Regions from separate parts of the Streptomyces tritici genome, predicted to be linked through region 3. Evidence: riboswitches for the same ligand, from Rfam matches in the RefSeq annotation. Region 3 holds a riboswitch; each other region holds the start of a gene.
What was found. A riboswitch is a leader RNA that binds a small molecule or an ion and turns the genes downstream of it on or off. The one in region 3 is predicted to bind cyclic di-AMP.
Positions count from the first base shown of each region.

Region 1: linked by a shared signal. The riboswitch ahead of ACNJ93_RS14865 (M23 family metallopeptidase) and the one ahead of ACNJ93_RS03255 (C40 family peptidase) in region 3 are both predicted to bind cyclic di-AMP.
Region 2: linked by a shared signal. The riboswitch ahead of ACNJ93_RS08470 (LysM peptidoglycan-binding domain-containing protein) and the one ahead of ACNJ93_RS03255 (C40 family peptidase) in region 3 are both predicted to bind cyclic di-AMP.

Region 1 is NZ_CP183183.1:3,242,113-3,249,298, reverse strand. Features, by position in the region: gene ACNJ93_RS14895 (RidA family protein) at 1-145, shown strand, start outside; gene ACNJ93_RS14890 (InlB B-repeat-containing protein) at 149-1,741, opposite strand; gene ACNJ93_RS14885 (sigma-70 family RNA polymerase sigma factor) at 1,885-2,883, opposite strand; gene ACNJ93_RS14880 (rhodanese-like domain-containing protein) at 3,092-3,598, shown strand; tRNA gene ACNJ93_RS14875 (tRNA-Met) at 3,684-3,757, shown strand; gene ACNJ93_RS14870 (PP2C family protein-serine/threonine phosphatase) at 3,966-5,123, shown strand; cyclic di-AMP (ydaO/yuaA leader) riboswitch at 5,359-5,492, shown strand; gene ACNJ93_RS14865 (M23 family metallopeptidase) at 5,504-6,550, shown strand; gene ACNJ93_RS14860 (PrsW family intramembrane metalloprotease) at 6,557-7,186, opposite strand, start outside.
Region 2 is NZ_CP183183.1:1,828,685-1,835,870, reverse strand. Features, by position in the region: gene ACNJ93_RS08490 (bifunctional DNA primase/polymerase) at 1-199, shown strand, start outside; gene ACNJ93_RS08485 (hypothetical protein) at 257-1,246, opposite strand; gene ACNJ93_RS08480 (hypothetical protein) at 1,386-2,264, shown strand; gene ACNJ93_RS08475 (PhzF family phenazine biosynthesis protein) at 2,245-2,943, shown strand; gene ACNJ93_RS08470 (LysM peptidoglycan-binding domain-containing protein) at 3,125-3,958, opposite strand; cyclic di-AMP (ydaO/yuaA leader) riboswitch at 3,962-4,148, opposite strand; gene ACNJ93_RS08465 (acyltransferase family protein) at 4,497-5,798, shown strand; gene ACNJ93_RS08460 (heme oxygenase (biliverdin-producing)) at 5,809-6,459, opposite strand; gene map (type I methionyl aminopeptidase) at 6,574-7,186, opposite strand, start outside.
Region 3 is NZ_CP183183.1:702,268-709,453, reverse strand. Features, by position in the region: gene bioD (dethiobiotin synthase) at 1-150, opposite strand, end outside; gene ACNJ93_RS03280 (adenosylmethionine--8-amino-7-oxononanoate transaminase) at 253-1,533, opposite strand; gene bioB (biotin synthase BioB) at 1,526-2,779, opposite strand; gene ACNJ93_RS03270 (8-amino-7-oxononanoate synthase) at 2,922-4,088, shown strand; gene ACNJ93_RS03265 (ATP-binding protein) at 4,306-4,743, shown strand; gene ACNJ93_RS03260 (hypothetical protein) at 4,826-5,254, shown strand; gene ACNJ93_RS03255 (C40 family peptidase) at 5,277-5,753, opposite strand; cyclic di-AMP (ydaO/yuaA leader) riboswitch at 5,757-5,959, opposite strand; gene ACNJ93_RS03250 (hypothetical protein) at 6,263-6,568, opposite strand; gene ACNJ93_RS03245 (ATP-dependent Clp protease proteolytic subunit) at 6,574-7,185, opposite strand.

The DNA.
Region 1 (7,186 bases), 2.5 Mb from region 3:
CGACGCGTTCCGCCGGATCCGTGACGAGTACCTGGACATGGCCCGCCCGCCGGCCTGCTCCCTGGTCAAGGTCGCCGGGCTCGTCCATCCGGCCTTCCGCGTCGAGGTCGACGCCCTGGCCGCCCTGCCTCCCGCGGACGCGTGAGGTTCAGGGCGCGGGGCTGAAGCGGGCCTTCAGCGTGTGGGGCTTCGTCATGGGGAGCGCCAGGGTGTCGCCCTTGTGGGGGAGCGCTGCGCCGTCCAGTTCCCAGCCCGCGAAGACGTGGCCCTTCTTCGGTGTCGCCGTCACCGTGACCTCCGTCCCCGGCCGGTAGGGCCCCCACGTGGCCGGGGCGACCGTGCCGGCCGTCGCCGGGGCCGCGGCGAGGGTCAGGGCGTGGCGGGCGACCGGGGTCGCCGGCGTGCGGTACGCCGCCACGATCGGGGCCGTCCAGCGGGCCACGCGGGCGTTGTCGTTGTGCGCGTCGCCCAGTGGCTCGCCCTGCCAGCCGCGCACCGTGTTCGCGTACCGGTTGACCGGGGCGCACTCCCCGGGGCAGGACGAGCCGTACGCCATCAGCGTGTGGAAGCGGCCGTCGGCCGTGATCCAGCCGGTGCTGTACGGGGTGGTCAGCGAGCGGGTGTAGTCGAGGCCGCCCGTCTGGCGCTCCAGGGTGGCCCGGTCGTGCCAGAGGCCCAGGTTGTGGCCCACCTCGTGGCCGAAGTTGAACCAGTCGACGACGCTGTCGACGTCCGTCACCGAGTACGCCTGGTGGTCCGTGGTCGCCGCAGGCGGCTGCGGCAGGCTGCCGTACCCGGTGCTGGTCCCGGCCGGGACGGTGACCAGGAGGGCGGCGAGGTCCGCGCCGTGACGCTCGCGCAGTTCGGCGGCGGGCGCGCCGAGTTCGCGGTCGTCGGGGTCGGCCAGCCTGCCGTACACCTCCTGCGCGCGCTCGCTGCCGTCGTACGCGGCCTCGTACACCGCCACCACGTCGACGCTCGCCCGCACCCCGCTGTCCGCGAGCGCGCTGTCGAGGGCGGCGTCGGCGAGGGCGATCCGCGCGCGCATCGCCGCCGCGCCGCCGATGCGCTCCGCGGACTTCGGGGTGTGACCGACGAGCAGGTCGATGACGACGGGGTCGGGGTCGGTGGCGGGGGCGGCGGCCGGTTCCGTCGCCGGCCCGGGCGGCGGGGTCGGGTGGGCGGCCCCTCCTGGTTCCGTCGCCGGCCCGGACGGCGAGGCCCCGGGGGCCGGCCCTCCCGCCCCCACCTCGTCCGGCACCGGCTGCGGCCGCTTGCCCGGGTCGACCTCCGCGATGCGGACCCGGCCCGGCCGGCCGGGCGCGGCGGAGAGCGTGTACGTGTACGGGCCCAGGGTCACCACCGCGTCCACCGCCGTCGACGCGGCCCGGGCCTCCGGGGCGCAGGCGCCCGTCACTGTCAGGAGCACCGTCCGCTCCGGCCGGCCGGGGACGTGCCCCGCCCAGGTCACCGTGCCGCGCGCGTCCCGCTCCACCCGGTCCGCGACCGCCGTCACCGACACGTCGGGGAAGAGGTCCAGGGTGCGGGTGCCCGGCGCGCCGGCCGGCCGGGCGGCGCACAGCGCGGCGTACTCCTTCGGGTCGAGCCGCTCCGTACGGCTGCGCAGCACCCACGCCGGCTCGTCGGCCACCGGGTCCGTGTCGGACGACGCCGGGGGCGCGGCCAGCGACGCGAGGGCCAGCAGCCCCGCGCCGACGAGCAACGAGCGGTGCCTGCGCATGACTTCTTCTCCTGACGGGTCGGTGCCCGGCTCGGTGCCGGTGCGGGCTCGGTCCGTCGGTCAGTGAAGAGGCCCGGCGCCCGCCGGGGCCAGGGAAGGGCGCGCGCCCAGACCCGTACGAAGGGTTCCTTCACCCGTCCGGGTCACTCCCGCGGCGCGTCCGTGCCGGCGCCGGGGTCCAGGGCGGTCACGTCCAGCCGTGCCAGGCGCTCCGGGTCGGCCAGGATGTCGATCTGGACGATCCGGCCCTCCTCGGAGACCGTGAAGGCGAGCAGCGCGGCGGGCCGCCCGTCCTGTACGGAGAGCACCCCGGCGCTGCCGTTGACGAGCACCGGCACCCCGACCGCCTGGAAGCGGGCGAAGGTGAGCGCCTGCGAGGCGACCGCCTCCGGGCCGCGGACCAGCTTGGTGGCGGCGGCCCGCAGCGAGCCGCCGTCGGCCCGCAGGACGACGTCCGGGTCGAGCACGGCGAGCAGCCCCTCGAAGTCGCCCCCGCGGGACGCGGCGAGGAACGCGTCGACGACCTTGCGCTGCCGGACGACGTCCCGCTCCGGCTGCGGCGCCGTGCCCTGCACCCGGCGGCGGGCCCGGCTGGCGAGCTGGCGGGCGGCGGCCGGGGTGCGGTCGACCAGCGGGCCGATCTCGTCGAAGGACACGCCGAACATGTCGTGCAGCACGAACGCGAGCCGCTCCGCCGGGTTCAGCGTCTCCAGGACGACGAGCAGGGCGAGGCCCACCGAGTCGGCCATCAGCGCCTGCTGCTCGGGGTCGGTGGTCCGGGCCACCGGGTCGGGGGCGGCCCGGATCACCGGGTCGGGGACGTGCACCCGGGCGTCCAGGGAGTCCTCGCGGCGGGAGGTGCGGGAGCGCAGCATGTCGAGGCAGACCCGGCCGACGACGGTGGTCAGCCAGCCGCTGAGGTTCTCGACGGCGGAGGTGTCGCTGCGGTTCAGCTTGAGCCAGGCCTCCTGGACGGCGTCCTCCGCCTCGCTGACCGAGCCGAGCATCCGGTACGCGACCGCCCGCAGGTGATCGCGGTCCGCCTCGAAGCGCCGGGCCAGCAGCTCGCGGTCCGGCGCGCTCGCGCCTCCCGGGGCGTCGGTGTGCGGGTCCGCGTGCGTCTCCTGCGGTTCCGGGTTCATGTCTTCCGTCCGTTCCCCTCGTCGGACCGGCGTGGTCCCGGTCCCCACCGTCATGACGGGCCGCGGGGGGACGATGTGACCGTCCGGCGTCCCGGCACGTGAGATCCGCACCGGATCGCGCCGCACGCGCGGGAATCCCCGGCCGGACCCGGCAAGCACCGGGATTCCCCACTTCAGCCCGATGATCTTCGTCCGTAGGTTCTCAGACATGACGACGACGCACACCCAGAACGCCCAGACCGCCGCGACCACCGCCAACCCCGTGCTCCGCGTGCCGCCCGCCTCCCCGGCCGCGGCCGCCGCGTACTTCTCCGCGAGCCTGGCCTTCCACGCGGACGTCTCCGACGTCGCCGCCGCGCTCGCGGCCGGCGGCGACCCCGGCTTCGTGCTCCTCGACTCCCGCTCCACGGCCTCCTGGGACCAGGGCCACGTGCCCGGAGCGGTCCACCTGCCGACCGCGCAGATCCCCGAGCAGGCCGAGCGGCTCCTGGACAAGGCCGTCCCGGTCGTCACGTACTGCTGGGGCCCCGGCTGCAACGGCGCGACCCGCGCCGCCCTGGCCCTCGCCGAGCTCGGCTACCAGGTCAAGGAGATGCTCGGCGGCTTCGAGTACTGGGTGCGCGAGGGCTTCGCGTACGAGACCTGGGAGGGCCCGGCGGGGCGCGCCGCCGACCCGCTGACCGCGCCGGTCGACGCCGAGGACTGCGGCTGCTGAACGGCGGGTGAGACCAGGGTCACGCCCCTGTGGCGAAAAGCGATTTCCGATGCTGTCCGCGATGACGTACTGTTGGGTTCACCGACGCGGGGTGGAGCAGCTCGGTAGCTCGCTGGGCTCATAACCCAGAGGTCGCAGGTTCAAATCCTGTCCCCGCTACTGAAGACGAAGGCTCGGATCCATCAAGGATCCGGGCCTTCGCGCATGCCCGGCCCTCGGCTGCCCCGGCCCCCGCAAGTCACAGGCCCTCGCGAGCGGCCCCGTCCCCCGGACGGCCGACGGCGGGTCGCCGCGGGGCGCGGCTGCGGCCAGCCTGGATGGGGCGGAGCACCGTCCGCGGCTCGGGCGGACCGGCAGGAGACCACAGGTGGGGCGACGATCGGCGGGCGGAGGGAAGAACGGCGAGGCGAGGCTCTCGCCGGTTCAGCGACGCTTCGTCCGCGCCCTGCCCGCGCTCGTCATCCTCGGCGGCGCGGCCTTCGACCTGTCCACGCCGCCCGAGTACACCGCGGCCCCGCTGTACTCGGCCGCCCCGCTGATCGCCGCGCCGCTGTTCTCCTTCCGGCTGACCCTGCTGACCGTCGTCGTCGCGGTGCTCGCCAGCTTCGGACTGCACTGGTACAACGACACGGCCGGCGACGTTCCCGCCATCACCGAGAACCTGACCGTCCTGACGGTCTCCGCCTTCGCGCTGCTCATCAACCGGGCGGTGCAGCGCAGCGGCGAGCGGCTGGCGTCCGCGCGGGTGATCGCCGAGGCGGCGCAGAAGGCCGTGCTGCCCACCCCCGCCGAGCGGATCGGCGCGCTGCACGTGGCGGCGCGGTACGAGGCGGCGCAGGCGGACGCGTTCATCGGCGGCGACCTGTTCGCGGTCCAGGACACCCCGTACGGGGTGCGGCTGGTGGTCGGCGACGTCCGCGGCAAGGGGCTGGACGCGGTGGAGGCGGTGGCGGTGGTCATCGGCGCGTTCCGGGAGGCGGCCGAGCAGGAGGCCGCGCTGGAGGGCGTGGCGCAGCGGCTGGAGCGGGCGCTGGCCCGGGAGGGCAGGCGGCGCGGCAGCCTGGACGCCTTCGAGGGCTTCACGACCGCCGTGCTCGCCGAGATCCCGGGCGGCCGGGAGCGGGTGCGGATCGTCAACCGGGGCCATCCGGAGCCGCTGCTGCTGCACGTCGACGGAGGGCTGGAGCGGCTGACGCCGAGCCAGGCGGCGCTGCCGCTGGGCATGGGCGACCTGGGCGCCTGGCCGGACCGGGTGGACGACTGGCCGTACCCGCCCGGCGCGACGCTGCTCTTCTACACGGACGGCCTCTCCGAGGCGCGCGACGAGCACGGCGCCTTCTACGCGCCGGGGGAGCGGCTCTCCGGCCGGATCTTCCCGGGGCCCGGGGAGCTCCTGGACGCACTGGTCGACGACGTGCGCCGGTACACCGGGGGCGGGTCGACGGACGACATGGCGCTGCTGGCGGTGAGCCGGCCGGCGGAGGGCCAGCCGGAGCGACGGCGGACGATGCCGGTGGTGCCGTGACGATGGGTAGTCGCGGGATCTCGGAGAGATAACGACTGACGGGGCGTCACTTCGCGTGGATCCGGCCGGCGGTCGCCGACGCGGGGCCAACTCGCCCGTTTCCACCCTGTTCTGGAGGATTAAGTCCAGGCCAAGGGGCGGAACGATCAAGAGGAACAGCTTGGAATCGGACCCCCGTGTCTATTAACGTTCGATAACGCAGCGCGGTCGTCCCAGCCGTCGCAAGAGTCGGCACCGTGCGCGTGCGCCGAATCCCGCAAGGGAACCGGGGAACCACCACTTGGGGTGAATCGGGTCGCACCCGACCCGTAGGAGACCTTCCTGCTCCGAACCCGTCAGCTAACCCGGTAGGCGAGAAGGAAGGAAAGGAGTACGCCTCCGTGGCGTCCAACCCTGCTGTCCCCCAGACCCATTTCGACGTGTACGGCCCCGCGGCCGGCGTCCCGGCCGTCGGTGGGGGAGGCGAAGGGGAGGAGTGGAACCCCGGCGAGGACGTGCTCCGCCCGGCCCGCGGCCGGCACCGTGTCGTCAAGCAGCGCAGCATCGCCCGCAGTTCCACCGTCCTCGGCGTCGGCGTCATCGCGGCGGTCGGCGCGGGCGGCCTGGCCACGGCCAAGGAGAAGCCCCCGGTCGCCATCTCGCTGCCGGACATGAACCTGCCCGCCGCCGCGGACCTGCCCGGCGTGGGCGACCTCATCGCCGACGAGCCCGCCGCCGTCAACGACGGCGTCGAGCCGCTCACCCAGTCCTCCGTGGCCCTCGCCGCCGACGGCTCCCAGAGCGGCGCCGACGCGGGCGAGGCCCTGCGCGCCCGCATCCTCCAGCAGGCCGAGCAGCAGCAGGCGACCGCGGAGGCCCAGGCCAAGGCGGCCGCCGAGAAGGCCGCCGCCGAGAAGGCCGCCGCCGAGGCGAAGGCCCAGCAGACCGCGGCCGCGGCCGAGGCGAAGGCCGCCGAGGAAGCGAAGCGCAAGGCCGAGGCGGAGGCCGCGGCCAAGGCGGAGGCGGCCCGCATCGCGGCCCTCGCCGCCAGCTACGCGCTGCCCACCTCCTCGTACACGATCACCTCCGAGTACGGCCAGGCCGGCTCCATGTGGTCCTCCGGCTACCACACCGGCCTCGACTTCGCCGCGCCCACCGGCACCCCGGTGAAGGCCGTCCACGGCGGCACCATCAAGTCGGCCGGCTGGTCCGGCTCGTACGGCTACCGGATCGTCCTGGAGCTGGAGGACGGCACCGAGGTCTGGTACGCCCACCTGTCCTCGATGACCGTGAGCGCGGGGCAGAGCGTGGGCACCGGCGACACGATCGGCCGCGTCGGCGCGACCGGCAACGTGACCGGCCCCCACCTCCACCTGGAGGTCCACACCGCGAGCGGCGCGGGCATCGACCCGGCCGCCTGGCTGCGGGAGCACGGCCAGAACGTCTGACGCGGCTCAGGCCCGGTACGGATTCGGGCCCGTGTAGTCGCGGTGCGGCGGGGGCGGCGGCACCGGCCGGAGCCGGCCCGTGGCGCCCGCCGCGTACGTGAGCGCCGGCGAGGCGAACGCCTTCCGCTGCCACAGGTGGTGCAGCAGCTCCTGCTCCCGCGCGGCGAAGTCCGGCTCCGCCGTGCCGCGGTGGGCCCGGTCCCGCAGGAACGCCAGGCTCGTCGCGAAGACCTCGTACTCGTGCACCGCGCGCCCCGCGGCGGCGCCGTACGCGGCGGAGGCGTACGAGCGGGCCACGGCGCGGGCCCGCATCGAGGACAGTGCCAGCGGCTCGGCGGGGGCGAGCCAGCCGGCCGCCGCGTACGCCGGGAGCCGCCCGGATATCGTGCGCAGCTCGCGCTGCCGGCTCCAGATCGCGAGCCAGGTCAGCAGGGCGAAGGCCGGCACCATGAACGCCCCGTACACGGCGAGGAAGCCCAGCGGGCTGCGGACGGCCGAGCCGTTCCACAGCGCGTGCACCCCCATCGCCAGCAGCAGCCCGCCGAGCGGCAGCAGGACGCGGCGGACCCGGTGCCGGCGGGCGGTGGCGGCGGCGAGCCCGAAGCCGATGCCGGTGCACACGGTGAACAGCGGATG
Region 2 (7,186 bases), 1.1 Mb from region 3:
CGGCAGCTACGTCCTCGTCCCGCCGGCCCGGCTGCCCGGCGACGACCGCACCGTGGAGTGGGTGCGCGGCCCGGAGCACGCCCTGCCCGACCCGCTGACCCTGCTGGAAGCCCTCACCGACGCCTGCGCCCGGTACGCCGACGAGCGCGCCGCCGAGGGCGCGGAGCACCCCCAGCCCGCCTGGCCGCTCGGCCGCTGACCGCAGGCGAAGGGGCGGCCGCGGCCGCCCCTTCCTCGCATCACGCGCCCGGGCCCGCTACGAGCCCTTCGCGCCCGTCACGCCCTGCAGCCGGCCCGCTATCGTCACCGCGTCCTTCGAGGCCGCCTGCGCCGCCGGCTTCACCAGCGCCGCCTGGTTCGACACCCACTCCTTGGTGACGGTGTTCGTCACCTCGCCGGTCATCAGCGCCTTCACGTCCGGATCGACCTTCGGCCGGTAGCCCTGCGCCGCCGTCTGCCGCTCGAAGTAGCGGATGGCGAAGAACACCAGCGCCCCGCCGTCCTCGGTCTCCAGCGCGACCGGCGCGTTGTCGCCGTCGTCCATCGGCTGGTCGACGTACTGCGTCGCCAGGCCCAGCCGCTTCGCGTTCTTCTCCCGCGCCTGCCGCCACAGCGTGGTGTGCGCGCCGGGCGCGAACATCCGCGGCTCGCCGGACTTCAGGTACGAGACGTAACTCCCGCCCAGGTCCTTCGGGGACACCGCGAGCTTCGGGTCGCCCGCGGCGACCGGCACCGCGTACCCGTCCTTCTTCTTGAAGACCGGGACCTCGTCCGGCGACAGGATCGCCAGGTGCGCGACCTCCCACAGCTGCTCGGCCCCGTTGCGCACGAACACCAGCAGCCAGCGGTCGTCCGCGCGCTGCGCGCCGCGGTCCCGGTTGGCGTCGGTGTCCGCCACGAACCAGCGCGGCCAGCCCGCCTTCTTCGGGATGACGAACTTCGCGTCCGTCAGCTCCAGCGGCTTGTGCTTCGGATTGCCCCCGGGGCTCGTGACCGAACGGGCCTTCAGGCCCGCCTGGTTGATCGCGCCCAGCGGCCCGGTGACGCGGCCGGCGTCGAGGGCCGGGTCGTAGGCCTTGTCGGCCGCGTTGTACGCCGCGGTGAAGTCCTTCAGGGCCTGCTCGGCCTCCGTCGTCGTCACCGCCGGCACGAGCTCCAGCTCGCCGTGCACCGTCACGCAGCCGCTCGCCGTCAGCGCCAGCACCGTCGTCGCCACGACCGCCGTCGCCGGCCTCCGCCTTCTCATCGGTTGCCTTCTGCTCCTCCACCCGCACCGGACGTCCGAACCCTACCGGGGCCGCGCACCCCGCGAGTGCCGGGACCGGACAGTGCGTCCACACCGTGACCTGAGGACCCGTCGGGCCGGCGCTGTTAGCGTGCGGCCCATGAGCGACCCCCATGCCGCGCGGATCCTCCGGGAGACCCTGCCCGGAGCGCTCGCGCTGACCGTGACCGGCCGGCCCGGACCGCCGCCGCTGCGGATGGAGATGACCGACGGGCGGCGACTGCTGCTGCGCCAGGGCGGCCGGGTCCTGCTGCTCGGCCGGGTCGACCCGGACCGCGGGGGAGTGGCGCTGCGCCTGGGGCCGGGCCACCGCTCGCCGCTGCCGCCGCTGAGCGCCGACGCGTCCCGCCGCGGCCCCGACTGGCGCCACCGGTACGCGGGGCTGCTCGGCGACGCGGCGGAGGGGCCGCTGCACGACGGCCGCTGGCTGCTCGCGGAGCGCCCCACCCTCCCGTACGGCGCCTGGCGCCACGAACTGGCCCGCACCTGGCCCGAGGCGTACCTCGACTGGAACGCCGGCTGGAACGGCGTCGTCCCGCTGCGCCCGCTCTCCGCCCCCGACGCGCCGCGCGTCAAGGCGTACCGCCGCCGGGCCCGGGAGGGCGTCCTGCCGCCCGTGCTGCTGTGGTGGGTGTCCGCCTTCGACGGCTGGGTGATCCTCGACGGCCACGACCGGGCCGTGGCGGCGCTGGCCGAGGACCGCGAGCCGGAATCGGTGGTGCTCACGCGCGGCGAGGACGAGGAGGAGCAGCGGGAGGTGCTCGACCGGGTCGTCGCGTGGCACGAACGGCTCCTGGCGGGCCTCGGCGACGACCCGGCCAAGGAGCCGCAGCGCCGCTGGGCGGTGGAGGCGCTGGCGCGGACGGCGGCGGGCCTGCCGTACGACCGGAAGCGCACCGCGGCGTGGCCGGTTCCCGGTGGAGCGGCGGAATGGGACGCGCTGATGCTTGAATTCCGCCATGAACACGACCGCTCATAGCCGGCCCGGTCCCGACGGGCGCGCCACGGACGTCGACGTCCTGCGCGTCTTCTGCGCGGGCGACGGCCGGTACGGCAACGCCCTCGGCGTGGTGCGCGACGGGCGCGGCCACCCCGACGAGGCGTCCCGGCAGGCGCTGGCCAAGGAACTCGGCTTCAGCGAGACGGTGTTCGTGGACGACCCCGAGCGCGGGGCGGTCGACATCTACACCCCCGGCGTGCGGCTGCCGTTCGCGGGGCACCCGGTCGTCGGCGCGGCCTGGCTGCTCGACCTGGAGGTCGTCCACCCGCCGGCCGGCGAGGTGTGGGTCCGCGGCGACGGCGAGTTCACCTGGATCGAGGCCCGCGCGGAGTGGGCCCCGCCGCGCACCCTGCGGCAGTACGGCTCGGCGCGCGAGGTCGACGCGCTGGCCGTCCCCGAGCCGGGGGAGTGGATCTACGCCTGGGCCTGGGAGGAGGAGGCCGCCGGCCGCATCCGCGCCCGTGCCTTCCCGGGCCGCGGCGACGGGATCGACGAGGACGAGGCGACCGGCGCGGCCGCGCTGCTGCTCACGGCCGCGCTGGGCCGGGCCCTGAACATCACGCAGGGCCTGGGCTCGCAGATCCTGACCGCCCCGGGCCCGGACGGGATCATCGAGCTCGGCGGCAGGGTGCGCCTGGAGCGCACCCTGACCGTCTGAGCCCGGAGCCCCTCAGGGCCTAGGGGGTGTCTCGTCGATCAAGCCGGGCTCCCGACGTCTGGCACCGCGCCTCGCCGCGTTGTCGTCGGTCGCCGACGCGCTGCGTCGCCTCCCTCCTCCGCCTTGCGATGCACGGCACCAGACGCCGCTCGCTGATCCGGCCTGATCGACAAGACACCCCCTAGTACGCCCCGAAGACGTTGTCGATGGAGCCGTACCGGTCCGCCGCGTAGTTGCAGGCGGCGGTGATGTTGGCGACCGGGTCGAACGGGTCCATGGACGTGCCGGGCACGTGGTAGGCCCGGAACGTCGGGTCGATCACCTGGAGCAGGCCCTTGGACGGGGTGCCGGCGGCCGCGTTGGAGTCCCAGTTGTTGATGGCCAGCGGGTTGCCGGAGGACTCGCGCAGGATGTTGCGGTGGATGCCGTCGTACGAGCCCGGGATGCCGTGCTGGGCCATGACGTCGAGGGCTTCGCGGATCCAGCCGTCGAGGTTGTTCGCGTACGTCTTGGGCGCGGCGGCCTTCGCGGGGGCGGCCTGGGCCGGGGCGGCCTTCGGCGCGGTCCGCTCGGCGGAGCGGCTGGCGCGCTCGGCCTTGGCGGGAGCGGACTTCTCCTTGGCGGGGGCGGCGGCCTTCTTTCCGGTGAGGGAAAGGCGCAGGCCCGGGTGAATGAGTGACGGATCGTCACCCACGGCACTCCGATTGGCGCGGTAGAGGCTCTTCCAGCCCCCGGAGATGTTCTGCTCGTCCGCGATCACCGAAAGGGAATCGCCGCGGACGACGGTGTACGTCTTCGGCGCGGAATTCGGCTTCACGGCGGTCGTGATCTTTTCGACCGCGGCGCCGGCCGCGGCCGTGTGCGCGGGGGTCTGCTGGGACGCTGCCTGCGGCGCGGCCTGGGCGCCGGTCGGGATCAGCGGCAGCGCGAGCGCGGCGCCGCCGGTGCCGGCCATGGCGATGCCACGGCTCAGGGGACGTCGCTTGGGACGGCGGTGCTTACCGGATGCGGGCATGGTCGTTCCTCTCCGGCGCCTTCGGGGTGAGCTGTCGGGTTCGGGCTGGAGCTGCCCGGCCGCACGCGGCGGCTTCACCCCAAGCCGTCGCGGAATTCCGTGCCGGCGCATTCGTGGGTCCCCCGCTCCTGCCGACGGGTGCGTGCTCGGTGGATTTCCGGACGGTGGCAGGATTCGGCGGTCCGTCCGGGGTCGACGCGAACGTAGGCGAGAAATGCGACGCGAAACAAGACGCGTATTTCCCGGCCCCATGAAATGGATCAACGATTTCGGGACGCGCCGGGAGCGAACTTCCTTGTGGTGCGGGGTGCTGAGGACGTTTCGGCCGGAGGGCGGGGTTCCGTCACGTGACGGACATCACGGGGAGCGGAATCGGTATGACCGAAAAGGAAAAGGGAGTTGATAAAAGACCGAAGAGAAGGCATTAGGGGCCTAGGAGGCTCTTGGGTCGGTTTGGGCGAATTGGGGGGCGTACTCAGGCGCGGGATGAGTACCCGAGCGCTGCCGCCCGACGGCCGCCGCCCGGCACGGTGTCCGCATGGGAATCAGCGCGCGCGAACTCGCCGACCGCACGCCGGCGACACGGGACCGGTACGTCGACCTGCTGCGGGTCGCCTCACTCGGCGTCGTGGTGCTCGGGCACTGGCTGATGGCCGCCGTCACGGCGGACGGCGCGATCGGCAACCTGCTGGCCGTCGTCCCCGAACTCCAGGTCGTGACCTGGGTGTTCCAGGTCATGCCGGTCTTCTTCTTCGTCGGCGGCTTCGCGCACGCCCTCGCCCACCGCTCCCGCCCGCGGTACGCGGCGTTCCTGCGGGCCCGGCTGCAGCGGCTGCTGCGGCCCACGATGGTGTTCGTCGCGGTGTGGGGCGCGCTCGCGCTCGCCGTCCAACTCCTCGGCGCGGACCGGGGCCTGACGGGCGTCGCGCTGCGACTCGTCGCCCAGCCGCTGTGGTTCATCGGCATCTACCTGGCGATGGTCGCCCTCACCCCGCCGCTCCTGAAGCTCCACGAGCGGTACGGCTGGGGCGCGTTCGGCGCGCTGGTCGCCGCGGCGGCCGCGGTGGACGCGCTGCGGTTCGCGGCGGACGTGCCGTACGTGGAGTTCCTGAACTTCGCGTTCGTCTGGCTGGCGGTGCATCAGCTCGGCTTCCTGCGCGCCGACGGGATGCTCCGGCTGCCGGGCGCGCTCGCCGCCGCCGGCCTGGCGGGCGCGGGCCTGCTGGTGGCCTTCGGCCCGTACCCGCTGTCGATGGTCGGGATGCCCGGCGAGAAGGTCTCCAACATGGCCCCGCCCACGCTGGCCCTGCTCTGTCACGGCCTGTGGCTCGTCGGCGCGGTCGAGCTGCTGCGGGGGCCCGGCACCCGGCTCGTGGCGCGGGCGGGCGTCTGGCACAAGGTCGTCGCGGCGAACGGCATCGCCATGACCGCGTTCCTGTGGCACCTGACGGCGATGCTCGGCGTGTACGGGGCTCTGCTCGCCCTCGGCCGCGGGCTCCCCGAGCCGGCGACGGCCGCCTGGTGGGCCCAGGCGCCCCTGCGGCTCGCGGCGGCCGCCGCCCTCACGGCCCTGCTCGTCGCCGTCTTCCGCCGCTTCGAGCGCCCGGCGCCCGCCGCGCCGGCCAGCGGCGCCGGCGGCCCGGTGGCGGCGCTCGGCATCACCCTCGCGCTGTTCGGCGTCCTCGGCCTGTCGATGGTCGGCTTCGGCGGCCTCCTGGAGGGCCGTACCGCCCTGCTGGTGGCCGTGCGCGTGAGCGCCCCGGCGGCGGTCGCCATGGCGCTCGCCGGCTGGCTCCTGGTGGAACGGGCGGGACGGGCGGGACGGGCGGGACGGGCGTGACCAGGCGGTCCTACGCGCTCAGCGGGAACTCGGCCGCCAGCTCGCGGAACATCGCCCCGTTGTGGTCGAAGGCGCGCTTGCACTCGTCGACGATCCGCTGCCGCTCCAGGTCGTCCGCGTTCACGGCGTCCAGCAGCTCGCGGTAACCGCGCTTGAAGGCCGCCGGGTTGGCGATGTCCTCGAAGACGTAGAAGCGGACGCCGTCGCCCTTGCGGGCGAAGCCCCAGGTGCGCTCGGCGCGGTCGCGGATGATCTGGCCGCCCGAGAGGTCCCCGAGGTAGCGGGTGTAGTGGTGGGCCACGTACCCCGCGGGCCAGTCACGGGCGCAGGCTGCGACGCGGTCGGCGTACGCGGCGGTGGACGGCAGCGGGGAGACGCCGGCCCGCCAGTCCGGCCCGCGCAGGTGCGTGAGGTCGCGCTCGAGGGCGGCCGTGCGGAACAGCTCCGGCCGTATGAACGGCCCGGCGACCGGGTCGGTGCGCAGCGTCTCGGCGCCCTCCTCCAGCGCGCGGTACACGAACCAGAGCTGCTCGGTGTAGCGCGCGTACGCGTCGACGCCGAGGCGGCCGCCGAGGAGGTCGGTCATGAAGCCCGACGACTCGGCCTCGGTGTGCTGCGCCTGCGACGCGGTGCGGATCAGCGTGGAGAAGGGCGTGGTCAAGGCATGCCTCCGGGACCGATCGGGACGGGAACCGGTCCGATCCTGCTCCTTAGGCTTACCTAAGTCAACCGGTTCCCGACGGCCTGTCGGTAAAGACGCTACCCCGCGGAGGGCCTACGGCAACGTGAGAATCTCGGCCCCGCCGTCCGTGACCACGAGGGTGTGCTCGAACTGGGCGGTCCGCTTGCGGTCCTTCGTGACCACCGTCCAGCCGTCGTCCCACATGTCGTACTCGTGCGTGCCGAGGGTCAGCATCGGCTCGATGGTGAACGTCATGCCGGGCTGGATCACCGTCGTGTGGTGGGGCGAGTCGTAGTGCGGGACGATCAGACCGGAATGGAAGGACGAGTTGATGCCGTGACCCGTGAAGTCCCGGACGACGCCGTAGCCGAAGCGCTTGGCGTACGACTCGATGACCCGGCCGATGATGTTGATCTGACGGCCGGGCTTGACGGCCTTGATGGCCCGGTTCAGGGACTCGCGGGTCCGCTCGACCAGGAGCCGCGACTCCTCGTCGACGTCGCCGCAGAGATAGGTGGCGTTGTTGTCGCCGTGCACGCCGTGGATGTACGCGGTGACGTCGAGGTTCACGATGTCGCCGTCGCGCAGCACGGTGGAGTCCGGGATGCCGTGGCAGATGACCTCGTTGATCGACGCGCACAGCGACTTCGGGAAGCCGCGGTAGCCGAGCGTCGAGGGGTAGGCGCCGTGGTCGCACATGTACTCG
Region 3 (7,186 bases):
GTCGCCCCGCTCGTCGGGCGCGAGGCCCGTCTGGGCCGGCTTGAGCACGGCGACATGACGGCCCTGGGCGGCCGCGACCGCGGCGACGGCCGCCGTCACGATCGTCTTGCCGATCTCCGTGCCCGTCCCGGTCACGACGATGACGCTCATGGGGGAGTCCTTCCTTCGTTGCCGACAAGCGCCGGTCCGACGGCGCCGGTCCGACGGCGCCGGTCCGGCGCCGCCGGTCCGGCGCCGCCGGTCCGACGGCGTCTATCCGGCGGCCGCCGCCGCGCGGACCGCGGTCGCGATCCGGGCCAGGTCCGCGTCGCCCGTCACGTACGGCGGCATCGTGTAGATCAGATCGCGGAACGGGCGGAGCCAGACGCCCTCGCCGACCGCCGCGGCCGTGGCGGCCGCCATGTCGACCTCGTGGTCGAGCTGGACGACGCCGATCGCGCCGAGGACGCGGACGTCCCGGACGCCCGGCAGGTCCAGTGCCGGCGCGAGTCCCTCGCGCAGGGCCGCCTCGATGCGCTTGACGTCCGTGCGCCAGTCCCGGGACAGGAGCAGGTCGATCGAGGCGCAGGCCACCGCCGAGGCCAGCGGGTTGCCCATGAACGTCGGGCCGTGCGCCAGGACCGGCACCTCCCCGCGGGAGATCCCGTCGGCGACCTCCGCCGTGCACAGCGTCGCCGCCATCGACAGGTAGCCGCCGGTCAGCGCCTTGCCCAGGCACATCACGTCCGGCGCCACGCCGGCCGCGTCCGCCGCGAACAGGGTGCCCGTGCGGCCGAAGCCGGTCGCGATCTCGTCGAACACCAGCAGCACGCCGTGCTCGTCGCACGCCTCGCGCAGCACCCGCAGGTACTCCGGCGCGTGGAACCGCATGCCGCCCGCGCCCTGCACCACCGGCTCCACGATCACCGCGGCCAGCTCGTCCGCGTGCCGCGCGACCGCCGCGCGCAGCTCCCGCGCGTACGACTCCTCGTAGCCGGCGGGCGGCGGGCCGACGAACACCTGCCGGGGCAGCACCCCGGACCAGAGCTCGTGCATGCCGCCGTCGGGGTCGCACACCGACATCGGCTGCCAGGTGTCGCCGTGGTAGCCGCCCCGCCAGGTCAGCAGCCGCTGCTTCGCCGGCCGGCCCACCGAGCGCCAGTACTGCAGGCACATCTTCACGGCGACCTCGACGGACACCGAACCCGAGTCGCTGAGGAAGACGTGCCGCAGCGGCTCGGGGGTGATCTCCACGAGCTTGGCCGCCAGCCGGACCGCGGGCTCGTGGGTGAGCCCGCCGAACATCACGTGGCTCATCCGGTCGAGCTGGCCGCGGGCGGCCTCGTTCAGGACCGGGTGGTTGTACCCGTGGATCGCCGACCACCAGGACGACATCCCGTCGATCAGCTCGTCCCGCCCCTGCGCCGGTTCGGCGAGCCGGAGCCGTACGCCGGACGCGGACGCGACGACCAGCGGGTCCGTACGGCCCGGCATGGGGCCGTACGGGTGCCAGACGTGCGCCCGGTCCAGGGCGAGCAGTTCGCCGTTACGCATTCGGGGCCAGGTCCGTGCCCGCTCCGCGGCGGCGCACGGCCACCAGATCGGTCCGCGCCGGGTTCGCCTCTCCGGCGGCCTCGGCCACCGGCTCCGCCGCGTGCCCGCCGCAGGGACCGCAGCCGCCTGCCTGCGCAGCGCAGGCACCGGCGTCCGCCCCGGCCTCGGCCTCGGCGTGCGAGCCGCAGCCGCCCGCCGACGCGCCGGAACCGCAGCCGCCGCCCGCCGCGGCGAGCGCGTCGGCACGGTGCTTCGGGAGCGTCGTCGTGCCCGCGCCCTCCACCTCGAAGCCCGCGTCGGCGATCATGTCCAGGTCGGCCTGGCCGGCCTGGCCCTCGCTGGTCAGGTAGTCGCCGAGGAAGATCGAGTTGGCGATGTGCAGCGCCAGCGGCTGCATCGTCCGCAGGTGCACCTCGCGGCCGCCCGCGATCCGGACCTCCACGTCGGGGCAGACGAACCGGACCATCGCGAGGATCCGCAGACAGCGCTGCGGGGTGAGGTGCCACTCCTTCGCGAGCGGGGTGCCCTCGAACGGGATGAGGAAGTTCACCGGCACCGAGTCCGAGTCCAGCTCGCGCAGCGCGAACACCACGTCGACCAGGTCCTCGTCGGACTCGCCCATGCCTGCGATCAGGCCCGAGCAGGCCGACAGGCCGGCCGCGTGCGCCTTCTGCACGGTGTCCACGCGGTCCGCGTAGGTGTGCGTGGTGGTGATCTCCCCGTACGTCCCCTCGGACGTGTTCAGGTTGTGGTTGTACGCGTCGGCGCCCGCCTCGCGCAGCCGCTCGGCCTGGCCGTCGGAGAGCAGACCGAGGCAGGCGCAGACCTCGATGCCCTCGTTCTGCTCCTTGATCGTCTCGATCGTCTTCCCGACGCGCTCCACGTCCCGGTCCGTCGGCCCGCGGCCGCTGGCCACCAGGCACACCCGCTTCGCGCCGCCCGCGACACCGGCCGCCGCCGCCTGCGAGGCCTCCTCCGGCTTCAGCCAGGTGTACTTCAGGATCCCGGCCGTGGAGCCGAGGCGCTGGGAACAGTACGAGCAGTCCTCCGGGCACAGCCCGGACTTCAGGTTCACCAGGTAGTTCAGCTTGACCCGGCGGCCGAACCACTGACGGCGCACCTTGCCGGCCGCGGCCACCACATCGAGCAGTTCGTCGTCGGAGGTCGCCAGCACGGCGAGCGCTTCTTCACGGGTCGGCAGCTCGCGCCGCAGCCCCTTGTCCACCAGCGTGTTCAGCAGGTCCATAAGGGCAGATCCTGGCCTACGGCACGCCCCTCGGCCAAGGAGGATCCGAACAAACGGGCCCGTTCGAGGTGTGTGTATGACCACACCCCGACCTCGGCGTCCTGCGGTTAGGGTCTGTGCGCTGCCTACAAAAGGATCTGTCATGTCCCAGGCCGTGGACCCGCGCCGCCGCGCGTTCGACTGGACCGACGCGGAGGCCCGCCGCCGTGCCGGCGCCGGACTCGTCCGGACCCTGCGGCCGCGCGCCGCCGAACCGGACGTGCTGGACCTCGCGAGCAACGACTACCTCGGTCTGACCCACCGTCCCGAGGTCAAGGAGGCGGCCGCCGAGGCCGCCCTGCGCTGGGGCGCCGGCTCGACCGGCTCCCGCCTGGTCACCGGCTCGACCCGGCTGCACGCCCGGCTGGAGCGCGAGCTCGCCGAGTTCTGCGGCTTCGAGGCGGCCCTGGTCTTCTCCTCCGGGTACACCGCCAACCTCGCCGCGCTCACCGCGCTCAGCGCCCACGGCTCCCTGATCGTCTCGGACGCCGCCAACCACGCCTCGATCGTCGACGGATGCCGGCTGTCCCGCGCCGAGGCGGCGGTCGTCCCGCACACGGACCCGGCCGCGGTCCGCAAGACCCTCGACGCCCACCCGGACCGCCGCGCCCTGGTGGTCTCCGACTCGGTGTTCTCGGTGGACGGCGACCGGGCGCCGCTGGGCGCGCTCGCCGACGCCTGCCGCGCCCACGGGCAGGCCGCGCTGGTCGTGGACGACGCCCACGGCTTCGGCGTGCTGGGCGACGGCGGCCGGGGCGCGTTGTACGCGGCCGGGCTGGCCGGCGACCCGGACGTGGTCGCCACCCTCACCCTCTCCAAGTCGCTGGGCAGCCAGGGCGGCGCGGTCCTCGGACCGGCGCGGGTGATAGAGCACCTGGTCAACGCGGCCCGTACGTTCATCTTCGACACCGGCCTCGCCCCGGCCGCCGCCGGCGCCGCCCTGGCGAGCCTGCGCCTGATCGGCGCCGAGCCGGAGCTCGCCGAGCGGGCCCGTACCGTCGCGGCGACCCTGCACGGCCGGCTCACCGGGGCCGGGCTCACCGCGGCCCGCCCCGACGCGGCCGTGGTGTCGGTGCACGCGCCCTCCCCGGACGCGGCGCTGCGCTGGGCGGCGGACTGCCGCGAACAGGGCCTGGGCGTCGGGTGTTTCCGGCCGCCGTCGGTGCCGGACGGCATCTCGCGGCTGCGGCTCACGGCCCGCGCGGACCTCACGGAGGCGCAGATCGACGAGGCGGTGTCCACGATCCTGCGGACCGCGCCGCGGGACTGAACGGGGAAGGCCCTCGGGGGCCGAGCGCGGGCGTCCTGCGGGATCTCGCCCCACGGCCCGGCCCCAAATGCGTTCTCGCGTCGGAGAGTTCACCGCATCGAGCGACAGAAGTGCCCATATCCCGGTGAAACAGCCCCAGTTCTCCCGTAACGGTGGCAGTCTGGCGCGTAGCGCAATCCGGGGCCGGGCGCCCGGGTGGGAAAGGGACAGCGTCGCCATGGCAGACCACCAGGAAGCAACCGTCACCCTGCCGAGCGATCCGGCCTCGGTCTCCACCGCCCGCAGATACGTCGCCGACGTGCTCGCCGGCTGGGGCCTCGACGCGAGCTCCGAGACCTCCGACACCGTCCGTCTGATCGTCTCCGAACTCGCCACCAACGCCGTCCAGCACACCTTCGGCCAGTCGCCCACGTTCACCGTGGACGTCCGCCTCGAGCGCGACGAGCAGCTGCACATCGGCGTCACCGACAGCCACCCGCGCTGGCCCCAGCGGCTGCCCGCCGCCGTGCAGCAGGACAACGGCCGCGGCATGGTGATCATCCGCTGGCTGACCGCCGAGTGCGGCGGCCGGCTCTCCGTGCGGCCCACGGACGAGGGCGGCAAGACGGTCTGGATCGAACTGCCCTGGACCGCCCCCGCTCCGTCCCCCAACTGACCCGCCCGAAACCCGGTACCCGTTCCGGCCGGTTCCGCCTACCGTGTCCAGGCGCGAGCGGACACAAGAGCGGGGTGAGGGCATGCGGGCATGGGGAGCGGCGCTGGAGCGGCTCTACGCCGCCCAGGTCCCCGAGGACGAGGACGCCGACATTCCGGACGAGGTCCACGACGCGGTCGACGCGCTCATCGAAGCGTACGGGGCGGACGACATCGCGGAACTCGTCGCCGGGGCCGTGGACGCCGGACGCCTCACCGTGCGTCAGGCGACCACGGTCCTCGGCGTCGCCACCTGGTCCGGCACGGACAACGGCGCCTCGCTGTTCCGCACGCTCGACGCATGGGTGCGGCGGGCGGACGACACGGGGCGCCTGTACATGGCGCTCCACCAGCCGGCCTGGCCGCTGCCGACGCGGGCGGAGATGAACGCCAAGCTGACCGAGATCGCCGCCCGGTACCCCGAACACCGGGAGATCTGCGCCCGCAAGATCGCCACCCGGCGCAGCCCCTGAGACGCGCGTGGGCGTCGGCGCGTCAGCGGACCCTGCCGTACCAGACCTTGGAGGTCCAGATCCGGTCGAGCTTCACCCAGGAGCCCTTCTTGGGGGAGTGCCAGATCTTCCCGTTCCCGGCGTAGATGCCGACGTGGTAGACGCGGCCGCCGGAGTGGAAGAAGACCAGGTCGCCGCGGGCCCGGGAGGCGGCGGAGATGTGCCGGGTCCGGTTGTACTGCTGCTGCGCCGTGCGGGGCAGCGTCTTTCCGGCGCGCTTGTACGAGTACAGCGTCAGCCCCGAGCAGTCGAAGCGGTGGGGGCCGGCGGCGCCGTACTTGTAGGGGGCGCCCTTCTTGGAGGCGGCCACGCCGAGCGCGGTGTTCGCGTACGAGCCGGCGGCCCGCGCCTCGGGCGCGGCGCCGGGGGCCAGGAGCGTGCCGCCGACGGCGGCGGCGGTCAGAACCGAGACGGCTCCGGCCCGGGAGAGCAGGGACGGGACAAGCTTCTGCGCAGTCATGCGCAACCCTTCGTCAGCCGCCTGTGAAGGATGACCTGTCGGGTTCGGGCCCGAAGTCGCCCGGCCGCGCTGTGCGCGGCTTCACCCCGAGGACCTGCCGTGGTCGGTCGTACGGCCGGTCCGTGCTGCTCGGGTCCTCCACTCCTGCCGGTCCACTCTGTCGACCAGTCGTCCGGAGCGGCGGCAGGACTCGGCGTCCGCCCGGACCGCCCCGCCGCGGTGGCGGGGGCTTGTCGTCGTCAGGGATCTTGACCCAGGTCGTGCCGATTTCCGAGCTGAAACGGGGTTGTGTGAGGCTCCTCACGAATGATCCGTTCGGGTGGACAGGCAGCTTTCGTGATCAACGGAGGTTTGGCGGCTGAGCCCCGTACCAGCACCGGAATGATTGGTTCCGCCAAATGCGTACATCGGTGGTGCAACTCACCGGTGCCACATGTCGATTCGTCGACTACGCCGATCGAGGGAGGGTTTCTGCGACCGACTGGCCCTCGACACGACATGCGGAACTGTCAACGGGCGGACCCGTCGGGCACGGTGACCCGCCGGGCGCGGCGCTCGCCGTCCAACACCCGCAGGGCGCGCGCCAATGTGGCCGCGTGCACCTCGCTCTCTCCGCGCCGATGCATGAGTTCGAGGGCGTCCCGCAGGGCCACCGCCCGTCCGACCAGCGCCTGAGCCGCCCTCAGGGCCCCATAGGTATGCGAGGCCCTGGATGGATTGATTCTTCCCAGCTGGTCGACGACGTCGAGATAGGCGTCGACCAACTCCCCCTCGGCGCGCGTCAGCGCGGGCAGCGCGGGCAGTTCGGGGACCATGCCGGTCACCGGGGTCCGGCGGCGCGTGTCTGGATCACGTGGTCGACGAGCCCGTACTCCACCGCCGCCGCGGCGTCGAAGACGGAGACCCGGTCGATGTCGGTGTCGATCTGCTCGTGGCTCTGCCCGGTGTGCCGGGCCAGCATCCCGGCGACCATCCCGCGCAGCCGCAGCAGTTCCGCCGCCTGGATCTCCAGGTCGCTCGGCTGCCCCTGCACCGGCTCGTCCGTGCCCGGTTGCTGGAGCACGATCCGCGCCCCGGGCAGCGCCAGCCGCTTGCCGGGCGCGCCGGCGGCGAGCAGGACGGCGGCGGTCGACGCGGCCTGGCCGAGGCAGGTCGTCGCCACGTCGCAGGTGACGACCTGCATCGTGTCGTGGATCGCGGCCATGGCGGTGGGGGAGCCGCCGGGCGAGTTGATGTAGAGCGCGATCTCCCGGTCGGGGTCGGCGTATTCGAGGTGCAGCAGCTGGGCGATCACGTCGTTCGCGGAGGTCTCGTCGATCGGCGTGCCGAGGAAGACGATCCGCCCCTCCAGGAGCTTGGAGTACGGGTCGAGGGTGCGGCTCCCGTAGCTGGTGCGCTCGGTGAACTCGGGCAGGACGTAGCGGTTCTGCATG